3 regions of the Pseudofrankia sp. EUN1h genome follow, and region 2 is predicted to be linked to each of the others. Evidence: predicted binding sites of a transcription regulator. Region 2 holds the regulator's gene; each other region holds the start of a gene.

Region 1 (4,836 bases), on a different contig from region 2:
TGTCCCACCACGGCTGGGCCTGGACCCAGGAACGCCAGGCGGCCGAGATGTTCCAGTCGTCCCGGATGTCGTGGTCATCGGCGATCATCGCGGTCGGGACGGTCGACAGCAGCCAGCGGATCTCCGGCTGCGACCAGGCCTCCTGGTAGAGCCAGCAGTACTCGGTGAAGTCGGCGATCTCCTCGCCGGGCGGCGCGGTGACGTCGCGTCGCTCGCGGATGCGTTCGGCCGTCGTCGGCGACACGTGGTCGGCGTAGACCTGATCGCCGAGCAGCAGGAGCGCGTCCGGCCAGGTTCCTGGATCCGTCTCGGCCATGCGCAGCGCGAGCGCGTGCAGCGCGTCCGTGCCCAGCCCGAGCGGGTCGTCCGTGGAGTTGAGGGTGTACGGCTTCGCCTGCGGCGCCGTCACCCGGCAGGACCCGAACACCAGCCTGACCGGCCGGCCCTCGCCGACCGGCCGCAGCAGGCTCGGCGGCCCGGCCGTCCCGGGTTCGGGCCAGACGCGCACCGCCGGGCCGGGCGGCTCCCCGGCCGGAGTGAGCCACACCTCGTAGGGGTAGGCCCGACCCGCCTCCAGCCCGTCCACCGTCACGAGCGCGAAATGGTGCCCGCCGACGGTGAAGGTCGGCGTGCTCGCCCTTGGAGCCTCCCCGGCCCGTACCTCGACCTCGCAGGGGACATCGGTCTCCACCCACACGGACGCCCGGCTGGCGTCGGCATACCGGTGCAGGGGTCCGAGGAGAAGGCTGGTCATGGGGACGATGGTGCCCCTGGACCGGCTAGCGGACGCCGCGGGGGCGGAACTGGACGCTGATGCGGGGGCCGACGGGCCGAGCCGTCTTGGGGACGGCGTGCTCCCAGGTGCGCTGGCAGCTGCCGCCCATGACGAGCAGGTCGCCGTGGCCGAGCTCGTGCCGGATCGTCGTCGGGCCGCCGGCCCCGACGCTGCCGGCGTGCCCGCCCGCCGCGGCGTCAGCGCCGACGCGGCCATCGGCACCGGCGAGCGCGCCGCCTGGGTGGGTGGCCCGGCGGGGAGCGGCGGGACCGCCGGCGCGGGGGCGTAGCACGAGGGCTCGGGGGGCGCCGAGGACCAGGATCGCGACCATCGTGTCCTCGGTGGCGCTACGGCCGGTCCGGTCGCCGTGCCAGGCGACGCTGTCGCGGCCGTCGCGGTAGAAGGCCAGCCCGACGGTCGCGAACGGCTCGCCGAGCTCGGCCGCGTAGTGCTCGTCGAGGGCCAGCCTGGCCGCGTCCAGCGCCGGGTCGGGAAGCGGTTCGCCCTCGCCGTAGAACCTGAGGAGCCGGGGTATGTCGACGGTTCGGTCATACATCGGCCGCCGCTCGGCCCGCCAGGGGACCTCGGCGCGCAGCCGCTCGAACAGCGAGTCCGCCCCCGCGATCCAGCGCCGCCGCACGTCGACCCACGCCCCGCCGGCGAGCCACTGCCGTCGAAGCCCGGCGCCCAGTGGTGCGTCCCGCACCGCCGATCCGGCGCCCCGCCCGCCTACGCCGGTGGGGCCGGTGTCGAGCGGGACAGCGTCGAGCGGGGCGGTACCGAGCAGGTCCGGGTCGAACAGATCCGTGTCGAGCAGTGATGCCTGGAATGGTGCTCCCACCATGAGATCACCTTATCAAACAGGTGTTCGAAGAGCTTGGTGGACATGGCGGGTGCTCGGGAGACGCGCGCCGAGCTGGCGGCACTGGACAGCGCGGTGCCGAAGCTGCCCTGGCTGGAGATCGCCGAACGGGGCAAGAACAGGCCGGACAGATCGTCACGCGGACGATCCTCGGACAGGCCGGTCATAACGCGAACGTGCCGGAGCCCTGCTGGCGCAGCCGGACATTTCGCAGTCGGGGTTTCCTACCCAGGCTGTTCCTACGGTGTGCTAAAGCGGTGCAGCGCACCCGTGCGGTGTGGCTGTGGTCGGTGGATCGTGGCGTCCTATCCTGTCCGGATGCAGGAATCCACGGCGGGTCACGAACGTCCGGTGCGCAGCTTCGAGCTGATCTGCGAGATCGAGCCGCCGACCCGGCCGGACCTGACCMACGCCCGCCACCAGATCGGCGTCCTGAGCCCCGTCACCGACGCGTTCCTGATCCCCGACAACCACATCGGACGCGCGACGGTGTCGAGCATCGCCGTCGCCCACGAGGTGCAGACGATGGGGGGACGCAGCATCGCCTGCGTGAACTCCCGCGACCGTAACCTGCTCGGCTTCCGCCGCGACCTGCTCACCGCCGCGGCCTACGGCGTCGAGGAATTCCTGTTCGTCCACGGCGACAAACCCACCGCCGGGAACCGGACCAGCGACCTGACCGTGCGCGCGATGATGGACGAGGCCCGCGCGGCCAGCGAGGATCCGGTCTTCGCGGACATGCCGGCGTTCCGGGTCGGCGCCGCGGCCGGCCTACGTCCACTGCCCACATGGAAACGAGCGGCCGACTTCCTGTTCGTACAGGTCAGCTACTCGGTGGACGCCCTGCTGCGCTGGCGCGACGCCCATCCGGTCGAACTGCCGATCTACGCCGGCGTCATGGTCCTCGCGAGCGCCGGGATGGCCCGCCGCCTCGCCGCGACCATCCCCGACATCGACATCCCCGACGACCTCGTCCAAGCAGTCGAACGGGACCAAGCGGCCGGGGTCGAAGCGGCCTGCGACCAGGTGCTACGGCTGCGCGACAGCGGCGCCTTCGCCGGTGTGCACCTCGTCCCGGTCAGCCGCTACCGCCAGGTCGCCACCCGACTTGAGGACCTTCTCTAACCGCCCGGGCCGTTTCTCGCAGGTCCTGGTACCCCCTGCCGGATAGCGCGGCCGTAACTCCCCACTGAAAGCGGTCAGGGAGCGGTAGCGGGCGATCAGCGGACCATGGAACCTGTACTGGCCCCAGCGCCGGTGGAGATCCGTCTCGCGCGCGGCGACGATCTTCCGGCCGCCCTGGGTGTCTGGCAGGAAGCCAATACCGCCCGCGGACGACCTCCTGGCGCTCAGCGGGTCGCCAGAGTGCGGGCCAAGCTCGCCGCCCCCGATGGTCTCCTCCTCATCGCCGTGGCAGGCACGACAGTTCTCGGCATGGTTTTGGCGGAACCAGGCCGCGCTCAGGACGGCCGGGCGAGCTGGATCATGTGGATAGGGCGTGTGCGATCTCCCAGGCGATCGCTTCGAACTGGGTGTCGTGTTGGGCGTGGCCCCAGAGTGCGTCGTCGACGCTGCGGATGAAGGCCCAGGCGTGGGCTTTTGTCCGGTCGAGTCCGGTGGCTTCCACGAGGGTGTCGATCCTCTGGCGGACTGCCTGGGCGGGCTGGGGGCTGGCGGTGATGTCGTCCCAGCGGTTGCGTAGCAGCGGTAGCAGGTCGTATTCAGGGTTGCCGGTGAGCGGTTTGGGGTCGATGGCGTTCCAGGGCTGGCGGGTGCCGGCGAGCACGTTGGCGAAGTGAAAGTCGCCGTGTAGCAGGACCGGGGGTGTGGGGTCGTGCGAGAGGTGGCCGCAGGTCATGGTGGCGGCGTCGATGAGGCGGGCGGGTCCCGGTTCGCCGAGTCGGCGCCATTCGTGGGCGAGCGTGTGGTGCCACCGCTCGGCGGTCGCGGTGGTCGTCGGCAGGCCCGCCGGTGCAGGGACGTGCAGCTCGCGCAGGACCGACGCCGCGACGTCGAGCGCGCGGGCGATCGGCTGTTCTTGCAGGGTCATGGAGGAGTCGAGGCGTTCGAGGAGCATGGCGCCTCGTCGGTGGTCGACAGCCAGAAGCAGGACCGCGCCGTGGCCCGCCCATGCCTGGAGTGCGGCTGGTTCGTGGCGGGTTTCCTCGTCGGGCCAGGAGACTTTCAGCGTGCAGTTTTCGCCGGTGTGCCGCCGGACGGGCAGCACAAGGGCGACCTGGCCGTGCATCGGGTCGCCGGCCGGCTCAAGGCGCCAATCTGTGAGCAGGTCGGCGACGAGGGCGGGAAGTTGTTCGAGCCAGCGGCGGCCCGCGTCGCCCTCGCGGGCGCTGTCAGCGCCGTGAAGGCTGGCGGTATGCGGGTCACGGCCTGAACTAAACCGGAGGTCGGTGTTGCGTCGGCGGGACGCCACCCTGATCGATCACGCGGCGAGCGCGCTGTGCGTAGGGCTCGAGTAGCGACGTGAGCTTGCGGTAGTGGTGCTTGTCCGGGAATCTGCGCTGATAGACGGCTTGCTGGACGTCGAGGGTGAGCATCGTGTCGCCGCTGGTTCTGCGGTCTTCCTGGATGAGTGGTGACAGCTTGTAGTCACCTTCTGTGATCAGCATCCAGGTGGGCACGGAAGCGGTTCGCCGTTTTCGATCTCCCAAATGGATCTTGTGTGTCGAGTATCGGCGAGCGATGGGCCCGCGCCTGAGGTCGGCGGTCAGCTCTTCCCAGTCGTCTGCCGGGATGGTCCACGTCGCGAGGGCCTGCTGACGCTGCTCGTAGTTGATCAGGGTGGGAAGGCTGTCGAGTTCGTCCGTGAGAGGGTCGAGACGGTCGCGGATGGGCTCGGCCATGCCGCGAGACCACCGCGATAGCGGCGTCAGGCGGGGCCGGGCGGTCTCGGACTGTGCGGCAGGGTGTCGGGTATGCCCACTGATCTGCGTCAGCGGTGGAATCCCAACACACATCACCGTCGTCGATGCTCGCATCGTGGAGCACTCCGCGGCCGGGGAAGGCGCGACATCTCGGCGAGGACTGGCAGCGTCGGCGACGTTCAACCGCAACCTGGATGCGTCAGGGAGCCGCGGGGGTCTCCCAGATCGTGCGCAGGGTGCGGTCGAGGGTGGCGTGCGTTTCCCAGTCCGCGCGGACGGCGCGGGTGAGCAGCTTCCGGGAGCTGACGAAGGGCAAC
Region 2 (4,212 bases):
CGACGGCCGGGTGTTCACGCTCACCGACACGGTCGGCTTCGTCCGCCACCTGCCCCACCAGATCGTCGAGGCGTTCCGCTCCACGCTCGAAGAGGTCGCGGACGCGGATCTGATCATCCATGTGGTCGACGGCTCGCATCCGGACCCGATCGGGCAGCTCTCGGCCGTGCGCGAGGTGCTGAACGACATCGACGCCGGCGACGTGCCCGAGCTCATCGTGGTGAACAAGACCGACATCGCCGACAAGACGACGGTCGCGGGCATCAAGCGGATCGCTCCCGACGCGGTGTGCGTGTCGGCGCGGACGGGTGCCGGCCTGGAGGAGCTGGTGGAGGCCCTGGCCGCCCGGGTGCCGCACCCGCAGGTCGAGGTCGACGTCCTCGTCCCGTACAACCGCGGGGATCTCGTCGCCCGGATCCACGAGTCCGGTGAGGTTCTCGACCAGGCGCACACCGCGACGGGCACCGAGCTGCGCGCTCGCGTCTCCGCGGGCCTGGCCGCCGACCTGGACGCCTTCCGCCAGAGCGTCGACGCCTAGGGCGCATCACCGCCACGGCGCCTGTCGGTAGGTTCGTGGCGTGGCCGTGGAGGAATCGGGCAAGGCGGACAAGCCCGGTTCGCTCGGGCTGGCCGCTGTCATCGGCGCGGTCGCCGGGCTGTCCCTCGCCACTCGGTGGGGTGCGCTCCCCATGATCGCGGCGGCCGTCGTCGGTGGCCTGCTGACGACGGTGTCGGAGGCGGTCGCGCGGGCGCGGCAGCGTCCCGGCCAGATCCCCGCGTTGTGGTCGCGCATCGTGATGAGCACCGCGATGGCGGCGCCCCTGGCGTGGGCGCTGGCGGCGGTGACCGGGGCCGGGCCGGTGGTCGTGGGCCTGGTCGCCGGCGCGCTGGCCGGCGCGCTGGGGCTCCGTCCGCAGAAGGTGGTGCTTGGCCCGCTGGTGGGGCTCGCCATCGGCTACGGGTGCCGGCTGCTCTGGGGCGACGTCCCTGCCGCGATCGTCGGCGCGGCCACCGTGCTCGCCTTCCGGACCGTGTCGGCGGCGATCTTCCGGGACCCGCAGGTGATGATGCTCGCCGAACGGGTCAGCCCCGCGGATCTGCCGTTCGTGGTCCCGCTGGTGGCGCGGACCCGCTATGTCGGGACGGGCTACGTGCGCGACCTGGCCGAGGTGCTCGGCGGCGACTACCAGGCCGCCGCCCCCGACGTCGGGATCGTCGCCTCGCTGGACGAGCTGGCCGGCCCCGAGTTCGATCCCGCGACCGTCGCCCCGCTGGTGCGGGAGTTCTACGAGCACACCACCCGGTTCACCCTCGACATCGTTCCGCGATGGCGGTTGTGGGTGCGGCCCGGCTACCTGCTCTACCGCACCGTGCTCGCGCGCCCGCTGGGGCAGGCGAACGTGCCCATGAACCAGCGAGAGGCGCAGCGTGGGGTTCGCAGCCGGATCGACACGATCAGCGGCACCGACGACGGCACCGTAAGCATCCGGGGCTGGATCAGGTCGTACGTCGACAACGACGAACCCATCTACGTGGGGATCTACACGACCTACCGCCGGGACGGCCGCGGCTACGTCAGCGTCGGCTTCCCGCTGCCACAGGCCAGCTTCACGGCCACCCTCGCGCCGACCGCGCGGGCCGGCGGCGGGCTGGTGCTGTCCAGCCGCGGCGACCTGGACCAGCCCGGGCACTATCTGACCTATGTGGACGCGGAGACGAAGGAGCTGACCGCCGCGGCGGTCCACGGCTTCGCCGAGCAGCTCGACGTCTACCTCGAGGACGGCGAGCTGCGAGCCGAACACGAGTTCTGGGTGTTCGGCCTGCCGTTCCTCGTGCTCCACTACTCGATCCACCGCAAGGCCGAACTCGGCTAGCCGAGTTCGGCTAGCCGAGTTCAGTCTCAGCGCCTCACGGAGTGCTCAGACGCGGCGCATGACGGCGACGACGCGGCCGAGGATGGTGGCGTCGTCGCCGGGGATGTCGTGGAAGGCCGGGTTCTCCGGCTGGAGCCACGCGTGGCCGTCCCGGCGGCGCAGCCGCTTGACGGTCGCCTCCCCGTCGATCAGGGCGGCGACGATCTCGCCGTTCTCGGCGACCGGCTGCTGGCGGACCGCCACCAGGTCGCCGTCGCAGATCGCCGCGTTGATCATCGAGTCGCCGACGACCCGGAGCAGGAACAGGGTGCCCTCGCCGACGATCTCACGCGGCAGCGGCAGCACGTCCTCGACCGCCTGCTCGGCGAGGATCGGCCCACCGGCGGCGATCCGGCCGACCAGCGGCACGTAGGCGGTCGCCGCCTTCAGCGAGTCCTGCTCGCCGGCCTCGCGGGCGAGCGCGTCGTCGGCCGGGCCGAGCGTGTGCACCCGCAGCGGGCTCACGCCGCCCCGGCCCCTGCCCGCGCCGGCCGTCTGCCGGGTCTTCGGGATCGGCCTGACCGGCCGGCCACCCTCGGGGGAGACCACCTCGATCGCCCGCGGCCGGTTCGGGTCGCGGCGCAGCAGGCCCTTGTCCTCGAGCATCCTGAGCTGGTGCGCGACGCTGCTGGTGCTGGTCAGGCCCACCGCCTCGCCGATCTCGCGCACGCTCGGCGGGTAGCCGCGCCGCTCGACCGCGTCACGGATCACCTCGAGCACCTTGCGCTGACGGGGAGTCAGGCCGTCGTCGTCGACGGGGCCGTCGGGGAAGGCGCGTACGGTGCCGTCGCTCTCCTCGTCGCCGCTGGCCGACGGGCGTCCTGCCCTGCGCGGCCCCCTGCCCTGCGTGGTCATGGCCTAGGTTCTCCCTCGCTCAAGGTCATGGTGCGGGACCGGGCCGCCGGCTTCTCATCGGCCTCACCTGTGGATAAGGGGAGCCGGGTTGCGCCCGATCGTGTGACGACCGTAGCCCGGTGGCGCGCGAATCTCAAACAGGCGTTCGAGCGTGTCTGCGTGCTCTGTCGGCCTTGTGCATGTAAGAATCGACCATCAGTTCGAAGCGGGCCCTGTCCTCGTCCTGACTTCCGCTACCGGCTACTGCCGCCGGTGGTCGCCAGTTGTAGATCTTGGGCTACCTTCCCGATGGCCCCAGATGTCTGCCGGGGATGTCTCCCTCGATGACCGGTCGCCACGGTTCTTCGAGGGCTCGCGCCCCGGACCCCCCGACGTTGGTTGAGCTTCGCTCGACGAGCTGTGCCGGGTAATGGCCCGGCCGCTAGGAGGTTTGGCGTGACGAACCCGCGTGGGGCCACCCTGGTCCCAGGGCGCCCGGCCCCGCGACAGCCGGACGGCGCCGATGTGATCGCCCTGCCCGTACCGAGCCGTCGTCGGTCGGCGAACGCCGCCCCGCCGGCGGTTCCCAGCCCGCTCGCGCGGGCTGTCGCCGCCGAGCACCCGGTCGCCGGCGCGAGGTTGGACCGCCGGCGGGCGGGACGGCCGGCGCCCGCGCTGAGGCTGACCGGCCGCGGCCGGGCCGTCGCCGGGCTCCTGCTTGTCCTCGCTGTCTGGGGCGCCACCAGCGCCGCATGGCTCGCCGTTCACTGGGCGCTCGCCGCCTTCTGACCGGCGGCGTCCTTCCCTGGCCCGACGCCCGCGCCGACCACCCGGTCGGCGCGGGCGTCGGGCTGTCGGCATGTGACGGTTCRTCGCGAACCTGCTGCTTCTCCCCGTCTGGGCGGGTGGGATCCGACACGCGCGGGGGGCATGCTCACGGGTGATCCGGGTATGCGCTACTCTGGCAGCACAACATCTTGTAGTTACATACCTGTAAGTAGTCCACAGCTTGTAGTTGCGGAATAGCTAGCCGCGGAACGGCAGCGTTCCGTGGGAGCTGTGGAGACCGTCCCGACGGTGCGCGGTCGCGCTCGTGGGAGCTTCCCCGGCCAGGTCGCCATGCCCTGCGTCAGCCATGCCTCGGGAAGCAGGGACGGGGCCGAAGCGTGGACGCGTTCTCTCGCGTGCGTGGTTGTTCCTACAGGGGTCTGACGAAGGGAGGAGCCGTGCGGTGTCCGTTTTGCCGGCATCCCGACAGCCGAGTGGTGGACAGCCGGGAAGCCGATGAGGGCGCGGCCATCCGGCGCCGCCGGGCGTGCCCGTCCTGCGGGCGGCGGTTCACGACCATGGAGGAGGCCTCGCTGCAGGTGCGCAAGCGCAGCGGTGCCGCCGAGCCGTTCAGCAGGGCCAAGGTCGTCGCTGGTGTCCGCAAGGCCTGCCAGGGCCGTCCGGTGAGCGCCGAGGA
Region 3 (4,836 bases), on a different contig from region 2:
CAGTACAGCCCCACCGGGAGCGCCGCGACGATCACCCTGTTCCCGACGACCAGCCCGCAGGCCGCCGAGACGTCGAAGCTTCTCGACCGGCTGCGCGACGACGTCGTACCGAAGGTCGTCGCCGGTTCGGACACCCAGGTCTACATCGGCGGCTCCACGGCGACCGGCGACGACTTCTCCACCGTTCTGCAGAGCAAGCTGCCGCTGTTCATCGGGATCGTCGTGATACTCGCGTTCCTGCTGCTGGTGGCGGTGTTCCGCAGCCTGCTGATCCCGCTGACCGCCTCGGTGATGAACCTGTTCGCGGTCGGCGCCGCGTTCGGCGTGATCGTCTCGATCTTCCAGTGGGGCTGGTTCGGAAGCCTGATCGGGATCAGCGGAGGCCCGGTCGAGGCGTTCATCCCGGTGATCCTGTTCGCAGTGCTGTTCGGCCTGTCCATGGACTACGAGGTGTTCCTGGTCAGCCGCATGCACGAGGAGTGGAGCGCACGGCGCGACAACCGGCTCGCCGTCTCCCTCGGCCAGGCCGAGACCGGCCGCGTCATCTCCGCCGCCGGCGCGATCATGACCCTGGTGTTCGCGTCCTTCGTCCTCGGCGACGAGCGCGTCCTGAAGCTGTTCGGCCTGGGCCTGGCGATGGCGGTCCTCATCGACGCCTTCGTGATCCGCACCGTGCTGGTCCCCGCCCTGATGCACATCTTCGGCAAGGCCAACTGGTGGCTGCCCCGCGCCCTCGACCGGCGACTCCCCCACCTGTCCGTCGAGCCCACCGCCGACGAGCTGGAAGGAATCGTGCCGGAAGCGGCCACGGCTCAGGCCAACAACTCCACGATCCCCGGCCAGTCGACGGGCCCGCGAGCCTCCTTCGACAAGTCCTCTGGCCGGCACTGACCCGTCGCCACTGGTAACCGCCGCCGTCAACCGGCCGCCGGCGTCGAGGTCGACACCGGCACCGGCACCGGCGACCAGCGACCAGCGACCAGCGACGATCATCGGCGCAACTACTACCGGCCCGACGACCACCGACACCGCCTGCCCCAGCACGGTCTGGGGCAGGCGGTGCCCTTTTCTGACGGAGTCGGCCCTACCTGACGGGGCGGTACTCGGTGATCAGGTGGTACTCGGTGATCGGGCGGTAACCGGCGATCAGGTGGTGCTCACAGAGGTGGGCAGGGCGATCGAAGTGGTCGGTCGAGCGGGCGCGAGGCGAAACAGGTCGGAGGTTTCCGCGACGTGACGGCCCCCCAAGAGGCGTCCCGGTGCGCGACGCCGTCATGGCCAGTTGGCCAGCCTGCCGCCCACCTGGCATTCGCCTGCCACTCACCCTGCCACCGGCGGACCATCATGATCGTCTGGACAGGACGTCAGAAGGGGCAAGGCTCATGGGCCGGGGTGTGGCGCCTCGGGCTCATCAACTCGGGATCGGGTTCGGCGCCGACCATGGCTGCGGCTTGGATTGTGACTGTGGACCCAGTGTCCCGGTCCTCGCCCGAGGGGACACCCTCGCCGTCGTTGGTGTTGGTGTCGTTGCGATAGGCGCGGGCGTCGGGACTGGTCCAGACGAACACTCCCGGTCGGGGCTGGTCGAGCTTCCACCCGCCTTCGCCCTTGAGTCGGTGATGATGGCGGCACGCGGCGCCGAGGTTGTCGAAGGCGGTGCGGCCGCCGTGAGCCCAGGGCACGGTGTGATCAAGGTCGGCGCTCACCGCGGGAACCGCACAGCCCGGGAACGTGCAGCGCTGATCGCGATACCGAATGAGCCGAGCCAGGTCCGGGGCCGGAACCCGGCGATGCCCAAGGTCCAGGACAGTGCCGGTAACCGGGTCGGTGAGCACGCGGCGCCAGCGGGCATCCGCAGCCAGCGCCCGCCCGACACCGGCCGGGATCGGCCCATAACCGACCAACTCCGCCGGATCATCATCCAGACCCGCCAGCGTGCCGACCGAAGCGATCACCTGGATCTCGGTCGTCACATACTCACGCCGGTTACCCAGCAGCAACGCCGCGAGCACGTCAGCACGAACAGCCGCGACGGGCCGACCATCACCGCCGGCGCGGGCGCTCCTCGCGAGCCGATCGATCCGATCACAGATCGCCCGGACGTCCTCGGCCGCCAGCGTCGCCGACAGCCGCGCCATCCCGTCCTCCAACGGCTCCACCGTCACGTCCCGCTCCGCGTGCGCCTCCCGCCACCGCCGCCCCGCCCCCGCCGGGTCAAGCCGCAACATGAGCCGCCGCGCCTTACGCCGCCACAACGCCGGCGAGCCAAGTCTCCGCCCCGCGAGCATCCGCGCCTCAGCCACAGCACGCCGCTCCTCGGTCAGGTACTCGGTCACCTCGAACAGCGCGAGCAACCGCCGCCAGTCCAACTCCCCCACCACCAGCGCATCCACCGCGGCGGGCAGCTTCTCGACCAGATCCCACGCCCGCGCGAGCCGGTTGGAGACARCCCGGGGCGACTCCGCCAACTCCGGAGCGACCCGATCCGCCAGAAACTCCGAATAAGGATCACCCGGCTCATCGACGTCGTTGACCGTCGGAGCCGACGGATGCAACTGCGCCAACCGGACCTGCGCCCGCACCGTCAACCCCGCCAACCGCGCCGCCTGCCGCCCCATCAACAACACGACCAGCTCGAGCGCCTCCTCCTTCGAACAGGTCGCCAACTCCGCCAACGTCTCGTCGAACACCGCGTCGACGGCAGCGAACCGCGCCACCAGCTTCGTGACGGCCCCGCCGCTCACCTGGTCGTCCCGAGCGGCCACCCCTCGACCGCCGGAGTCGACACCACCCAGGGCGGCCGCCGAACCGGCCGCCGCGACCGGGCCACCGGCCACGACCGAGTCGCCGGATGTGTCCAGACAAGCCGGCGCCCGGGCACCGGAACGAGACCGCCCAGCATCAGCCACATCGGGCGGCGCGGCCTGGGACGACGGGACAGTGTCGTCCTGAATCTGGTCACCATACGTATCGAACACGGGTTCGACGATAAACCGAGGTGCCGATTTCGTCAAACATGGCCGAGAACAACGACCGCCATCAGGAAATTGCAGAGGACAACAGCGGGAGGATCTCGGATCAATGCAATTTAGAGACAGCTCGACTCTAGAAGAATGTGATCAAAATAGCAGGTCAGCACATACAGAAAGCCCGGCAGCCGGCAGAAAGAACACCCAAGTCGGCTTTATCTCGCCGGCGCTCCATAGCCCACCGCTACACCTGCAACGCGACCCGACCGGACCATGGGCCGGCGATCCCGGGTGTCCGCGGGTCATACGGGAACGCTGATCACCAGCGAGGCCTGCAACCACGGGCAGGAACCAACGGCTGCTAGCGGAATCAGCCGGCGCCGCGGTTCAGGTGCCGGTGACGTAACCGTCGGCGATGGTCAGGGCCTCGTCGAGGATCGCCAAGCCCTCACGAAGCTCGTCCACCGTGATCGTGCACGGTGGGACGACATGGACGCGGTTGAAGTGGGTGAACGGCCAGAGGCCGCGTTCCTTGCAGGCCGCGGCGATGGCGCCCATGGGGGCGGCGTCGGGGCCGGCGGCGTTGAACGGGACGAGCGGTTCCCGGGTCTCCCGGTCGCGGACGAGCTCTATAGCCCAGAAGACGCCGAGACCCCGGACCTCGCCGATGCTCGGATGGTTCGCGGCGAGTTTCGCGAGCTCCGGGCCGATGATGTCCGTTCCGAGCGTCCGGGCGTGCTCGAGGATGTCTTCCTCCTCGAACGCCCGGATCGAGCCGACGGCGGCGGCGCAGGCCAGCGGGTGGCCGGAGTAGGTGAGGCCGCCGGGGTAGGAACGGGTCGCGAACGCGTCGGCGACGCGCGGACCCATGATCACACCGCCCAGCGGGATATAGCCGGAGTTGACACCCTTGGCGAAACAGATCAGGTCGGGGACGACGCCCCAGTGGTCGACGGCGAACCATTCACCGCAACGGCCGAAGCCGGACATGACCTCGTCGAGAATCAGCAAGATGCCGTGCTGGTCGCACAGCTCGCGCACGCCGGCCAGATAGCCGTCCGGCGGGACGAGGATGCCGTTGGTGCCGACGACCGTCTCCAGCAGCACGGCGGCGATCGTCGACGGGCCTTCCATGGCGATCACGTCCGCGAGGTGCGCGAGGGCGCGTTCGCCTTCCTGCTCGACGCTCTCGGCGTAGAACGGCGACCGGTACGGGTAGGGGCCGAAGAAGTGGACGACGCCGGGGATGCCCGGCTCGCTGGCCCAGCGGCGTGGTTCGCCGGTCAGCACGATCGAACCGCCGGTGGCGCCATGGTAGGACCGGTAGGTCGTCAGGATCTTGTGCCGGCCGGTCACGAGGCGGGCCATGCGGACGGCGTTCTCGGTCGCCTCGGCGCCGCCGTTGGTGAAGAAGACCTTGTCAAGGTCGCCGGGCGCATGCGACGCGATGAGCCGGGCCGCCTCGGAGCGGGCCTCGTTCGCGTGGAACGGGGCGATGGTCGTCAGTTTCTGGGCCTGCTCGACGATGGCCGCGATGACCTTGGGGTGTTGGTGGCCGATGTTGGCGTTCACCAGCTGGGAGGAGAAGTCCAGGTAACGCTTGCCGGACTCGTCCCAGAACGAACTGCCCTCGGCGCGGTTGACCACCAGTGGGGTGAGGGCCGCCTGTGCCGACCACGAGTGAAAGACGTGCTTGCGGTCGTCCTCATACGTCTTGCTGTTCGTCCCCATGGAACCCGCTGCCTCCTCGCCGCCAGGGCTTGTCACTACGCTGCCGCGCTGCTGCGCCGCCGTGTCGCCCGCGCCGCCGGGCAAGCCCGGCCGGCCGTGCCGCCGTGCCTCCGCGCGCCGCCGTCCGTGCCGCCAC

Evidence for each region. Region 2 encodes LexA, which represses DNA repair genes until DNA is damaged. Its sites were predicted from a motif close to CGAACNNNNGTTCG; they were not measured.
Region 1: the regulator LexA is predicted to act here: its motif matches at 1,633-1,646, upstream of BCD49_RS16125 (alpha-ketoglutarate-dependent dioxygenase AlkB).
Region 3: the regulator LexA is predicted to act here: its motif matches at 2,972-2,985, upstream of BCD49_RS13745 (HNH endonuclease signature motif containing protein).

The regions. Positions count from the first base shown of each region.
Region 1 is NZ_MBLN01000049.1:290,855-295,690, reverse strand. Features, by position in the region: gene BCD49_RS16130 (alkaline phosphatase D family protein) at 1-754, opposite strand, end outside; gene BCD49_RS16125 (alpha-ketoglutarate-dependent dioxygenase AlkB) at 780-1,619, opposite strand; gene BCD49_RS16120 (methylenetetrahydrofolate reductase) at 1,956-2,762, shown strand; gene BCD49_RS16115 (aminoglycoside phosphotransferase family protein) at 3,121-3,885, opposite strand; gene BCD49_RS16110 (hypothetical protein) at 4,031-4,498, opposite strand.
Region 2 is NZ_MBLN01000045.1:94,565-98,776, reverse strand. Features, by position in the region: gene hflX (GTPase HflX) at 1-538, shown strand, start outside; gene BCD49_RS11495 (hypothetical protein) at 579-1,874, shown strand; gene lexA (transcriptional repressor LexA) at 1,920-2,768, opposite strand; gene BCD49_RS11485 (hypothetical protein) at 3,204-3,536, shown strand; gene nrdR (transcriptional regulator NrdR) at 3,974-4,212, shown strand, end outside.
Region 3 is NZ_MBLN01000047.1:153,715-158,550, reverse strand. Features, by position in the region: gene BCD49_RS13750 (MMPL family transporter) at 1-891, shown strand, start outside; gene BCD49_RS13745 (HNH endonuclease signature motif containing protein) at 1,365-2,744, opposite strand; gene BCD49_RS13740 (aspartate aminotransferase family protein) at 3,357-4,700, opposite strand.